3 regions of the Streptomyces sp. NPDC059534 genome follow, and region 1 is predicted to be linked to each of the others. Evidence: riboswitches for the same ligand, from Rfam matches in the RefSeq annotation. Region 1 holds a riboswitch; each other region holds the start of a gene.

Region 1 (4,331 bases):
ACGTGGGCGAGGAGGATGGCCCACACACTGGTGTCGAGCCGCAGCCCCCACAGCTCGTCCGTGAGCCCGCCACGGCCGACGACCGCCAGGAACGCCGTGCCGACGAGGACGGTCGGCAGCACGAACGGCACGGTGACGACGGCCCGCAGGACGTTCTTGCCGGGGAAGTCGAAGCGGGCGAACACGTACGCCCCGGGGAGCGCCACGAGCAGCGTCAGCGCGGTCGAGGCGAGCGCCTGCCACGTGGTGAAGCCGAGCACGTCGAGGATGTCCGGCCGGCTCAGCGTCGAGCCGATCGGGCCGAAGCTCCAGGTGCCGTCCGGCCGCAGCCCGCGCTCCACGATCGAGGCGACGGGCCACGCGAAGAAGATCCCGAAGAACGCGACGGGCAGGGCCATCAGTCCCAGCCGCGCCGCGCTCCCCTTGAGGCCGCGCCGTGCCGTGACGGCACGATCCGCTTCGATGCCGCGCCTTACTTCAGGACGAGCGACGACCACTGCTGGATCCACGCGTCGCGCTTCTCGGCGATCTTCTCGGGCACCATGGTCTCCGGCTTCTCGACCACCACGCCGTGCTTCGTGAACAGCTCGGGCAGCGCCGCGTCCTTCGCCACCGGGTTCACGAACATCTGCAGCGGCATGTCCTCCTGGAACTTCCGGGAGATCAGGAAGTCGATGAGCGCCTTGCCGCCCTCGGGGTTCTTCGCCCCGTTCAGCAGGCCCGCGAACTCGGTCTGCCGGAAGCAGGTGCCGGTGGAGACCCCGGTGGGCGCCACCTTCGGCTGCGGCTCGCCGTACAGCACCTCGACCGGCGGGCTGGAGGCGTACGACACGACCAGCGGCCGGTCGCCCTTGGCCTGCTTGCCGCCGGCCGAGCCGGAGAACTCCTGGTTGTAGGCGAGCTCCCAGCTGTCGACGGTCTTCACGCCGTTGGCCCTGAGCTTCTTCCAGTAGTCCTGCCAGCCGTCGTCGCCGTACTTCGCGGCGGTGCCGAGGAGGAAGCCGAGGCCCGGGGAGGACCGCTCGGGGTTCTCCACGACCAGCAGGTCCTTGTACGCCGGCTTCGCCAGGTCGTCGAAGGTGACCGGCGGCGCCAGCTTCCTGTCGGCGAAGTACTTCTTGTCGTAGTTGACGCAGATGTCACCGGAGTCGATCGGCGTGACCCGGTGCTCCTTGTCGAGCTGGTACGCGGCCGGGACCCGGTCCAGGCCCTTCGCCTCGTAGGGGACGAAGATCCCGTTGTCGAGGGCACGGGACAGCAGGGTGTTGTCGACGCCGAAGAAGACGTCACCCTGCGGGGAGCCCTTGGTCAGGATCTCCTTGTTGACGGCCTCGCCGGCGTCGCCGCTCTTCAGCACCTTGACGGTGAACCCGGTCTGCTGGGTGAACGCCGCCAGCACCTCCTTGGAGGCGTTGAACGAGTCGTGGCTCACCAGGGTCACGGTCTTGGGCGCGGGCCCGCCGGTCTTGCCGGCCGCGTCCCGGACGTCGTCGGTGCCGCACGCGGCCAGGCTGGTGACGCCGAGCGCCGCGAGGAGCGCTGCGGCGGCGGCCTTCTTGATGCTCACTGGATTTTCCTCCTGGGTGTGACCAGGAAGAGACGCGGCCCCGCCCACCCGAAGGTGGGCAGGGCGCAACAGCTTGAGTTACGACCGAACTTCCTACCCAGAATGACCTGGGCGAGGTTCAGAGGGTCTGCGGTCCTACGGTGACCGCACTCTCAGCGCTGTGGCGCTCCCCTGTCGGAATATGGAGATGTGTTCGACCTCAGACTACAAGGTCAGCGTTCGGCGGCCGCGAGCTGTCCACAGGCACCGTCGATCTCCTGACCGCGGGTGTCCCGCACGGTCACCGGCACCCCGTGGCGCGCGATGGCCTCCACGAACGCCTTCTCGTCCTCCGGACGCGACGCCGTCCACTTCGAACCCGGCGTCGGGTTCAGCGGGATCAGGTTGACGTGCACCCGCTTGCCCTTGAGCAGCCGGCCGAGCAGGTCACCCCGCCACGCCTGGTCGTTGATGTCCCGGATCAGGGCGTACTCGATGGAGATCCGGCGCCCGGACTTCTCCGCGTACTCCCAGGCCGCGTCGAGGACCTCCCGCACCTTCCAGCGCGTGTTGACCGGCACCAGGGTGTCGCGCAGCTCGTCGTCCGGCGCGTGCAGCGAGACCGCGAGCCGGCACTTGAAGCCCTCGTCGGCGAAGCGCAGCATCGCGGGCACGAGACCGACGGTCGAGACGGTGATGCCGCGCTGCGACAGACCGAGGCCGTCCGGCTCCGGGTCCGTCAGCCGTCGGATCGAACCGACCACGCGCTTGTAGTTGGCGAGCGGCTCGCCCATGCCCATGAACACGATGTTGGAGAGCCGCGCCGGTCCCCCGGGCACCTCCCCGTCCCGCAGGGCCCGCATCCCGTCCACGATCTGGTGCACGATCTCGGCGGTCGACAGGTTCCGGTCGAGCCCCGCCTGCCCGGTCGCGCAGAACGGGCAGTTCATCCCGCAGCCGGCCTGCGAGGAGATGCACATGGTCACCCGGTCCGGGTAGCGCATGAGCACCGACTCCACGAGCGTGCCGTCGTGCAGCCGCCACAGGGTCTTGCGGGTCGTGTCGTCGTCGCACGAGATGTGCCGCACCACCGACATCAGATCGGGCAGCAGCTCCCCCGCCAGCTTCTCCCTCGAAGCGGCCGGAATGTCCGTCCACTCCGCGGGATCGTGCGCGTACCGCGCGAAGTAGTGCGTGGACAGCTGCTTCGCACGGAACGGCTTCTCGCCGATCGCGGCGACTGCCTCCTTCCGCTCGGCAGGCGTGAGGTCGGCCAGGTGCCGCGGCGGCTTCTTGGCTCCGCGGGGGGCGACGAAAGTGAGTTCTCCGGGCTTGGGCATGGTGCTACCAGTGTCGCAGACACTTCCCAGTTCCCAGGGCTTCCGGCACCCGCCCCCGGTCGCCCCGGGCCGCCCGGGGCCGGCCTCGGACGCTCCCGGACGGCCCCGGAACGGGCCCCCTTCCACGGAACGTGAGAGGGCGCACACACCCGAGCGACGACCGCGTCACCAACGGCCCCACCACGACACCCACGCGCGCGATCAAGCTCACCGCCCGATCGCGTCGGACGCTCTCCGCAGCCACCCGATCCGCCGGCCAACCCCGCACCCAAAGCCTTCCGAATTACGGTCCCCTCTATTCGACTGCTTCGATCACCCGCCCGGACACGGCATCCACTGAACCCGAGATCAGCTGCGTTCCCTGAACTTCCACCAGCCACGTCGGGATCCATTTCCCATCGCGCTCTTCTGCCAGCAGCTCTGCCGACGCGTTGGGCTTTTGCGGGATGCCCTTACCAGTCGCTCCGGACTGTGTCACAAGGGCGGAGACGGCTTGATCCTTGGTGATGCGAGGAACCGGGAGCGCTGGGTCGGCGATGTTAAGCGCGATCAGCTGGGTGACCCTCCCGGAACGATCCACCTGTACATCCAGGCGCATGGGCATGAGAACTCCGTCGGCATTGCGGCGGCGCCAGCTTGTCATCCAACCGAGTTCAGCTTTTTCGCCCACAGCTACGCTGCTCGGCACCGAGCCCTCAAGGCCCCAAGGCGCACTTGTCTCAGCGTAGGATCGGGCAGTCTTTGCGGCCTCCTGGATACTCGAAGGAGACCCGCTCCTGCCGGGTACGAAATAGCCGCTGGGATCACCGGTGTTCGACATGTCAAGGTATGCAGTGAACTTGCGCCTATCAGGCCAGCTGAGCTCTACAGATCCACCCCCGACCAGCTGAGCCATGACGGTCCCCATATCCTCGGGGCCCCTTGCGAACTGCACTTGACTGATTTCGTAGTGATCGCCAAAGAATTTTCGGATTTCGACCTCGACGGCAGTCTCTTGCTCCGAGCTGGCGCGACCGATGCCGACCGTGTAAGAGACGACTTCCGGGGTGATGAAAAGGAACCATGTCCCAGCGAGCGCCAGGGACGTGCCGAGGGCAGCGATCCTGTTGCCGGCAACCAGCGGGCGTCTGAGCACTACTGCCGGCGGCCTGTCAAAGGAGGAAACTGCCCATCCGCAGAGCGCACCAGCGACGACCCCGAGGGTGTTCATGAGGAGATCACTGGTGTCGCACCCACGGCCGAGGAAGGTGAGGACCGCTTGCAGGGTTTCAATGGATACGGTGAGAAGCACTCCGCCGATCAGCGTGCCCAGCACGTGCCTTGTGGCCAAGACGCCAAGGAGGCCAATGGGCATGAAAAGGCATGCATTCAGTAGTCCCTGATCCGTCGTGAACGGTTCGACCAGGTCGCGGTTGACAACACAGGTACGAGCCTGCTGGTCGGGA
Region 2 (4,331 bases), on a different contig from region 1:
GCCCCCACCGTGGTGTTCGGCGCGACCCTGCTCACGGCCGGGCTGGTCTTCGGCGCCCTGGCCGCGGCCGGACTGCTCTGCGCGGCCGCCGGACTCCTCGTCACGGCCCTGCGCAACAGCCCGGTGCAGGTGAGCGCCGGCGGTCCGCCCGACGACGAGCTGTCCCTCGCCCGGGACGCCTGGCGCCACGCCCTGCTGGAACGCGGCATCCTGCCCTTCCTCCGCGACGTCCTCGCCGCCACCGCCCCGCCCACCGGCTCCCCGGGCCCGCCCCACCCCTGACAACGCCACCGGCCCGCGACTCCCCCGGGGTCGCGGGCCGGCTCATGCGCCGAGGGAGGGTCAGTCCGCGAGCGGCAGGTAGACGCGGTTGCCGCTCGCCGCGAACTCGGCGGACTTCTCCGCCATGCCGGCCTCGATCTCCTGCTGCGTGCCGCCGTGCTCACGCCGGATGTCCTGGGAGATCTTCATCGAGCAGAACTTCGGCCCGCACATCGAGCAGAAGTGCGCGGTCTTCGCGGGCTCCGCGGGCAGCGTCTCGTCGTGGAACTCGCGCGCCGTGTCCGGGTCGAGCGCCAGGTTGAACTGGTCCTCCCAGCGGAACTCGAACCGCGCGTCCGAGAGCGCGTCGTCCCACTCCTGCGCGCCCGGGTGCCCCTTGGCGAGGTCCGCCGCGTGGGCCGCGATCTTGTACGTGATGACGCCGGTCTTCACGTCGTCGCGGTTGGGCAGGCCCAGGTGCTCCTTGGGCGTGACGTAGCAGAGCATCGCCGTGCCCCACCAGGCGATCATGGCCGCGCCGATGCCGGAGGTGATGTGGTCGTACGCGGGCGCCACGTCCGTGGTCAGCGGGCCGAGCGTGTAGAACGGCGCCTCCTCGCAGATCTCCTGCTGGAGGTCGATGTTCTCCTTGATCTTGTGCATCGGGACGTGCCCGGGGCCCTCGATCATCGTCTGCACGTGGTGGCGCTTGGCGATCGTGTTGAGCTCGCCGAGCGTGCGCAGCTCCGCGAACTGCGCCTCGTCGTTGGCGTCCGCGATCGAACCGGGGCGCAGACCGTCGCCGAGCGAGTAGGTGACGTCGTACGCCGCCAGGATCTCGCAGAGCTCCTCGAAGTTCGTGTAGAGGAAGTTCTCCTTGTGGTGCGCGAGACACCAGGCGGCCATGATCGAGCCGCCGCGCGAGACGATGCCGGTCTTGCGGCGCGCGGTGAGCGGCACGTACGGCAGCAGGACGCCGGCGTGGACCGTCATGTAGTCGACGCCCTGCTCGGCCTGCTCGATGACCGTGTCCTTGTAGATCTCCCAGGTCAGGTCCTCGGCCCGGCCGTCGACCTTCTCCAGGGCCTGGTAGAGCGGCACGGTGCCGATCGGCACGGGGGAGTTGCGCAGCACCCACTCGCGGGTGGTGTGGATGTTGCGGCCGGTGGACAGGTCCATGACCGTGTCGGCGCCCCACTTGGTCGCCCAGGTCATCTTCTCCACCTCCTCCTCGATGGAGGAGGAGACGGCGGAGTTGCCGATGTTGGCGTTGACCTTCACCAGGAACCGCTTGCCGATGATCATCGGCTCGATCTCCGGGTGGTTCACGTTCGCCGGAAGGACGGCCCGGCCCGCCGCGATCTCCTCGCGGACGACCTCGGGGGAGACGTTCTCGCGGATCGCGACGTACTCCATCTCCGGGGTGATCTCGCCCCGGCGGGCGTACGCCAGCTGCGTCACCGCCTGGCCGTCGCGGCCCCGGCGCGGCAGGCGCGGGCGGCCGGGGAAGACGGCGTCGAGGTTCTTGAGCCCACCACCGCGCGGCGAGGTGTGCTTGATCCCGTCGTCCTCGGGGCGGCCCGGGCGGCCCGCGTACTCCTCGGTGTCACCGCGCGCGATGATCCAGTTCTCGCGCAGCGGCGGAAGGCCCCGCCGGACGTCGGTGTCGATGGTGGGGTCGGTGTACGGGCCGGACGTGTCGTACAGCGTCACGTCCTTGCCGTTGGTGAGGTGCACCTGACGGACCGGCACCCGGAGGTCGGGGCGCGAACCCTGGACGTACCCCTTGTGCCAGCCCGGCGTGCGCGCGCCGTCGGCGGAGCCGACAGAGGCGTCGCCCTGGTCGGAGGCAGGCGTGCGTGCATCCTGAATGGTCATGAGACCGATCTCCCTACGCCGGCATTACCCGGTAACAGGTTCGGCGGTCGGCGCAGCCTCCTCCCGTACGTGCGTACGGTGATCAGCGCCCTCTCAGCCCGGTGCTCCGAGCTCCCGCGTGTGCAAAGGTGCCACCACGCTAGCGTCATCCCTGGCGTGCTGAACAGTGGGCCCCCGTCGTTCTTGCGATGATCGGTCGGTGACTTCCCCCCAGCAGACCCCCGAGTCCCACGGCCACGCCCACGGTCCCGGCCACGGTCCGGGGCACGATCCCGGCCCCTCCCACGGGCACGGGCACAGCCACAGCCATGGCCCGGCCGCGCCCGTCTCCCGGCATCTGCGCAAGGTCATCGCCGCCGTCCTGATCCCGTTCGCCACCGCCGTCGTGGTCGGCCTGCTCGTCCTGTGGCCCGGCGGCACTCCGTCGCACGAGCGCACCGGTGTCGGCTTCGACCGGCAGACCGAGCAGGGCAAGGTCGTCGACGTCGAGCAGGTCGACTGCAAGTCCGTGAACGCCGCGCAGGTCCCGCCGACCGGGGACACCTCCACCCCGGAGGGGCGCGAGGCGGTCAACGCCCAGCAGGGGGAGTGCGAGAAGGCGACGATCGAGGTCACCAGCGGCCCGGAGAAGGGCCGGACGTTCGTCGAGATCGTGCAGCCGGACGCACCGCGCCAACTGCACGAGGGCCAGGGCGTGGTGGTGGCGTACGCCCCCGACGCCCCGCGCGACCTGCAGTACTCGGTGACGGACGTGAACCGCAAGCTGCCGATGGCGGTGCTCGCCGGCATCTTCGCCCTCGCGGTCGTGCTGGTCGGCCGGATGCGGGGGCTGATGGCGCTGATCGCCCTCGCCCTGAGCTTCCTGGTGCTGACGTTCTTCATCCTGCCGGCGATCCTGCAGGGCTCGAATCCGCTGGTCGTTGCGGTGGTCGGATCGAGCGCGATCATGCTGATCGCGCTCTACATGTGCCACGGTCTGTCGGCCCGCACCTCGGTCGCGGTGCTCGGCACGCTGATCTCCCTGCTGCTGATCGGTCTGCTCGGGTCGCTCTTCATCGGCTGGGCCTCACTGAGCGGCAACACCGACGACAACACGGGTCTGATCCACGGCCTGTACCCGGAGATCGACATGTCCGGGCTGCTCCTCGCCGGGATCATCATCGGTTCGCTCGGTGTGCTCGACGACGTGACGGTGACCCAGACCTCGGCGGTCTGGGAGCTGCACCAGGCCGATCCGGGCATGGGGCCGCGCGCGCTCTACCGCGCCGGCATCCGGATCGGCCGCGACCACATCGCCTCGGTCGTGAACACCCTGGTGCTCGCCTACGCGGGTGCCGCCCTCCCGCTGATGCTGCTCTTCTCGATCGCGCAGAGCAGCATGGGGACGGTGGCCAACAGCGAGCTGGTCGCCGTGGAGATCGTCCGGACGCTGGTCGGGTCGATCGGTCTGGTCGCGTCCGTCCCGCTCACCACGGCGCTGGCGGCACTGGTGGTCTCCGCCGACCGGGCGGATCCCGACGGCCGGCCGGGCACCGGTGGCCGCAAGGCCGCGGCGGTACGGGGCGGAAGGCGCCGTCGCGCCAAGTGACGGCTCAGGCGGGTCCGGCGTACTCCTCGTGACGGCTCAGGCGGGTCCGGCGTTCTCCTCGGCCAGAATCCGTCCGAGCGCGGCTTCGAGGTTGTCCTCGAAGTCGCCGAGTGTCCGTTCCTGACCAAGCGGAACGAGCTTGTCCGTGCGATCGAGGAAGGCGACCAGCGGCGGCGCGCTCGCCCGGAACAGGGCGCGGTCGCCGCCGACCTGGAGCCGGATGGAGACATCCGACAGCCCCTCGGGCTCGGTCGGCGCGATGTGCACATCGCCGTCCCCGCTGGGGCGGTTGATCCCGTCGAGCAGCAACTCCCTGCCGAACGCCCAGGTCACAGGCGCGTCTCCGGGGAGGTGGAACGTCATGCACACCGCGTAAGGATCCCGAGCCTCGTATCGCAGCTCTACCGGGATCTTGAAGGAGAGCTCCTCGGAGACGAGGAAGCTCATCAGGACCTCGGCCTGAACCGACTCTCGCATCATGTACCCCGCAGTAGATGAAGCAGTTGTGTAAACACAGCTGCTGAAAGCTGTGACCGAAACGGCCAGGAATGATCCCCCATGGCCCTCTTGACGCAATCGTGCTGTACGCGCTAGCAGATCACAA
Region 3 (4,331 bases), on a different contig from region 1:
GGGCGAGCGCCTGGGCGCGGCGCTTCACCTCCGTGCCGCGGTTCTCGTTGAGCGCCTGCGCGGGTGTGCCCGGCAGGCTCTCGTCCGGAGTGAAGAGCCACTCCAGCATCTCTTCGTCGGTGAAGCCGTCGTCCCGCAGCACGGTCAGGAGCCCGACGAGGCCCTTGACGATCTTGTCGTCCTGGATGAAGGCGGCGGGAATCTGCAGGGCGTTGTTCTGGCCGCGGCGCACGGCGATGAGCTGACCTTCCTTGATCAGCTGCCGCACGCGCGTCACCTCGATATCGAGCATCTCCGCGATGTCGGGCACGTAGAGCCAGGCGGGGACGAGCGCATCGATCTTTACGTCAATCTCGGTCACAGGACAAGCCTGCCATCCCGGACTGACACCCGGTAGTCGGGCCCTACCGGACTGCCGCCTTCAGGGGGACGGACGGGTCCGCCGCGCGGGCGGGGTCGACGGGGGTGGCCGCCTCGATGAGCTTGCGGCCCTGGGCCAGGTCACGGGGTCGGCCGACGGCGAGGAGGGCCACCGGGGCGCCGTCGCGCAGCCAGAGCACGGACCACGCCTCGTCCGCCGGGTCGCCGCGCCACAGCAGCTCGTCGGCGCCCGCGTGGTGCCCCGCGTACTGGACGAAACGGCCGAACTGCTCGGACCAGAAGTACGGCACCGGGTCGTACGGCCCGGGGTCGGCCCCGGCGATCGTCGCGGCGACCGTGCGCGGGCCCTGGAGGGCGTTGTCCCAGTGGTGGACGAGGAGCCGCTCGCCGTAGCGGGCCGAGGGGAAGGAGGCGCAGTCGCCGACGGCGTACACGTCGGGCAGGGAGGTGCGCAGCCGGTCGTCGGCGGTGACGGCGCCGCTCGGGTCCAGGGCGACGCCGGAGCCGGCGAGCCAGCCGGTGGCCGGTCGGGCGCCGATGCCGACGACGACGGCGTCGGCGGGCAGGGAGCGGCCGTCGGCGAGGACGACCCGGCCGGGCTCGACGGTGTCCACGCGCGCGTGGGTGAGGAGTTCGGCGCCGTTGGCCGCGTACCACTCGGCCATCGGGGCGGCGACCTCGTCGGGGAGGGCGCCGGTGAGGGGGAGGGCGGCCGCCTCGACGACGGTGACGGCGCAGCCGGCCTCGCGCGCGGCGGTGGCGAACTCGGCGCCGATCCAGCCGGCACCGACGACCACGACGGTGTGCCGCCGCTCCAGGACGGGCCCGAGGCGCACGGCGTCGTCGAGGGTCCGCAGCAGATGGACGCCCGCGACGCCCTCGGCGCCGGGCAGGGTCACCGGGTGGGCGCCGGTGGCGACCACCAGGGTGTCGTACCCGACCGGTCCCGCCTCGGTGTCGATCTCGTGGTCGGCGGCGCGCAGGCCGGTGACGTCGAGGCCGAGGCGGAGTTCGATGCCGAGCTCCTCGAAGTCGACGTCGAAGGCCGAGTCCTCGGCCTTGCCGAGGAGGATCGCCTTGGACAGCGGAGGCCGGTCGTAGGGCTGGTGGGGTTCGGCCCCGATGAGGGTCACGGGGCCCGTGAAGCCCTGTTCCCGCAGGGCGACCGCGGTCTGGACGCCCGCCATCCCCGCACCCACGATCACGACGCGCTGCTGGGCCTGCTTCTGCTCGCTCACCCGACCACCTTACGTATCTGACGGACCATCAGGAAGGGAGGGGTCTGTGACCCCTCCACGGCGGAAGCTAGTCTGACGGGCGTAAAGCACTCGCGGGAGCCCGGACGACCGGGCTGAGAGGGAGGCTGGAGCGGCCTCCGACCGTACGAACCTGATCCGGGTCATGCCGGCGAAGGGAGGGGCTGGACGCCCATGCGTTCTTCCGATGTCCTCAGAGGCGACGGAGCATCCAATTCCGGGTCCGACGTCCTCGTGGTCGGGGGCGGCATCATCGGCCTGGTCACGGCCTGGCGGGCCGCGCAGCGCGGACTGCGCACCGCCGTCGTCGACCCGGACCCGGGCGGCGGGGCCGCACGGGTCGCGGCCGGCATGCTCGCCGCCGTCACCGAACTCCACTACGGCGAGGAGACCCTGCTCGGTCTCAACCTCGCCTCCGCCGAGCGCTACCCCGCGTTCGTCGCCGAACTCGCCGAGGCCACCGGCCCCGGCCACGACGTCGGCCACCGCGCCTGCGGCACCCTCGCCGTCGCCCTCGACGCCGACGACCGCGCCCACCTCCGCGAACTCCACGCCCTCCAGACCCGCTGCGGACTCACCTCCGAGTGGCTCAGCGGGCGCGAATGCCGCCGCCTCGAACCGATGCTCGCCCCCGGGGTACGCGGCGGACTCCGGGTGGACGGCGACCACCAGGTCGACCCGCGCCGGCTCGCCGCCGCGCTCCTCCTCGCCTGCGAACGGGCCGGCGTGGTCTTCCACCGCGCCCTCGCCGAACGGCTGACGGTCGTACGGGACCGGGCGCGCGGCGCCGTACTCACCGGGGGCGACGAGGTGACGGCCGACCAGGTCGTCCTCGCCGCCGGCAGCCTCAGCGGCCGGCTCGCGGGCGTCCCCGCCGACGTCCTGCCGCCCGTGCGCCCGGTGAAAGGGCAGGTACTGCGGCTCCGCGTGCCGCCCGCGTACGCCCCCTTCCTCTCCCGGACCGTCCGGGCCGTCGTCCGCGGCAGCCACGTCTACCTGGTGCCCCGCGAGAACGGCGAGCTCGTCGTCGGCGCCACCAGCGAGGAACTCGGCTGGGACACCACGGTGACGGCGGGCGGGGTGTACGAGCTGCTGCGCGACGCCCACGAACTCGTCCCCGGCCTCACCGAGCTGCCGCTCACCGAGACCCGGGCCGGCCTCCGCCCCGCGTCGCCGGACAACGCCCCGCTGCTCGGGCCCACCGCCCTGCCCGGCCTCCACCTCGCCACCGGCCACTACCGCAACGGGGTCCTGCTCACCCCCGTCACCGGCGACGTCATGGCCGAGGTCCTCACCACCGGCGCCCTCCCCGACGAGGCACGCCCCTTCACCCCCCGCCGTTTCTCCTCCGCACGTCTGGAGCAGCCCGCATGAACGTGTCCGTGAACGGAGAGGCCCGCGAGCTCTCCGGCCCCGTCTCCCTGGACGCCCTCGTCGCCACCCTCACCGCGGCCCGCTCCGGAATCGCCGCCGCCCTCAACGAGACGGTCGTCCCCCGCGGCGAGTGGGCGGCGACCCTGCTCGGCGACGGCGACCGGGTGGAAGTCCTCACCGCGGTGCAGGGAGGCTGAGCGCGATGTCCGACGACGTGTTCCGGCTCGGCGGCACCGAGTTCTCCTCCCGCCTGATCATGGGCACCGGCGGGGCCCCCAGCCTCGACGTGCTCGAACGCTCCCTGATCGCCAGCGGTACGGAGCTCACCACCGTCGCCATGCGGCGCCTCGACCCGACCGTCCAGGGCTCGGTCCTCTCCGTCCTCGAACGACTCGGCATCCGGGTCCTGCCCAACACGGCGGGCTGCTTCACCGCCGGAGAGGCCGTCCTGACCGCCCGGCTCGCGCGGGAGGCGCTCGGCACCGACTGGATCAAACTGGAGGTCGTCGCCGACGAGCGGACCCTCCTGCCGGACGGGGAGGAACTCCTCGACGCGGCCGAGACCCTCGTCGACGACGGCTTCACCGTCCTCCCCTACACCAACGACGACCCCGTCCTCGCCCGCAAACTGGAGGACGTGGGGTGCGCGGCCATCATGCCGCTCGGCTCCCCCATCGGCTCCGGCCTCGGCATCCGCAACCCGCACAACTTCCAGCTCATCGCCGAGCGCGCGGGCGTCCCCGTCATCCTCGACGCGGGCGCCGGCACCGCGTCGGACGCGGCGCTGGCCATGGAGCTGGGCTGCGCGGCGGTCATGCTGGCCTCCGCGGTGACCCGCGCCCAGGAACCGGTCCTCATGGCCTCCGCCATGCGGCACGCGGTCGAGGCCGGCCGCCTCGCACACCGGGCCGGCCGCATCCCCCGCCGCCACTTCGCCGACCCCTCCTCCCCCACCACCGGCCGCGCCACCCTGGACCCCGAACGCCCCGCCTTCTGACCCCCACCCCCGTACGGCCCCCGCCCTTGGCCGGGTGGGCGGGGTGGGGCGGGATGCGTCACAGGTGGGCTGCAGTGAGGGGCAGCGGGGCAAGGCGCTCGCGCCCGGCTCGTAGACTCGACGCCGTGGACACGACCCTTCAGGACCCCCTCGTCGGGCGGCTGCTCGACGGCCGCTACCGCGTCGAGGCGCGCATCGCCGTCGGCGGGATGGCCACGGTCTACCGGGCCGTGGACACCCGGCTCGACCGGGTGCTCGCGCTCAAGGTGATGCACCCGGCGCTGGCGGCGGACGCCGTGTTCGTGGAGCGTTTCATCCGCGAG

The links. A riboswitch is a leader RNA that binds a small molecule or an ion and turns the genes downstream of it on or off. The one in region 1 is predicted to bind thiamine pyrophosphate.
Region 2: another riboswitch for thiamine pyrophosphate. It lies ahead of thiC (phosphomethylpyrimidine synthase ThiC); the one in region 1 lies ahead of ACFVZH_RS19365 (thiamine ABC transporter substrate binding subunit).
Region 3: another riboswitch for thiamine pyrophosphate. It lies ahead of thiO (glycine oxidase ThiO); the one in region 1 lies ahead of ACFVZH_RS19365 (thiamine ABC transporter substrate binding subunit).

The regions. Positions count from the first base shown of each region.
Region 1 covers NZ_JBHWAQ010000015.1:101,100-105,430, forward strand. Annotated here, with positions in the region: gene ACFVZH_RS19360 (ABC transporter permease) at 1-398, opposite strand, end outside; gene ACFVZH_RS19365 (thiamine ABC transporter substrate binding subunit) at 473-1,567, opposite strand; TPP riboswitch at 1,640-1,750, opposite strand; gene rlmN (23S rRNA (adenine(2503)-C(2))-methyltransferase RlmN) at 1,780-2,886, opposite strand; gene ACFVZH_RS19375 (VanZ family protein) at 3,182-4,331, opposite strand, start outside.
Region 2 covers NZ_JBHWAQ010000020.1:104,180-108,510, reverse strand. Annotated here, with positions in the region: gene ACFVZH_RS23695 (hypothetical protein) at 1-282, shown strand, start outside; gene thiC (phosphomethylpyrimidine synthase ThiC) at 343-2,139, opposite strand; TPP riboswitch at 2,133-2,267, opposite strand; gene ACFVZH_RS23685 (YibE/F family protein) at 2,339-3,727, shown strand; gene ACFVZH_RS23680 (SsgA family sporulation/cell division regulator) at 3,764-4,204, opposite strand.
Region 3 covers NZ_JBHWAQ010000002.1:320,537-324,867, reverse strand. Annotated here, with positions in the region: gene ACFVZH_RS03785 (Rv2175c family DNA-binding protein) at 1-361, opposite strand, end outside; gene ACFVZH_RS03780 (NAD(P)/FAD-dependent oxidoreductase) at 405-1,619, opposite strand; TPP riboswitch at 1,702-1,814, shown strand; gene thiO (glycine oxidase ThiO) at 1,812-3,011, shown strand; gene thiS (sulfur carrier protein ThiS) at 3,008-3,208, shown strand; gene ACFVZH_RS03765 (thiazole synthase) at 3,214-4,008, shown strand; gene pknB (Stk1 family PASTA domain-containing Ser/Thr kinase) at 4,134-4,331, shown strand, end outside.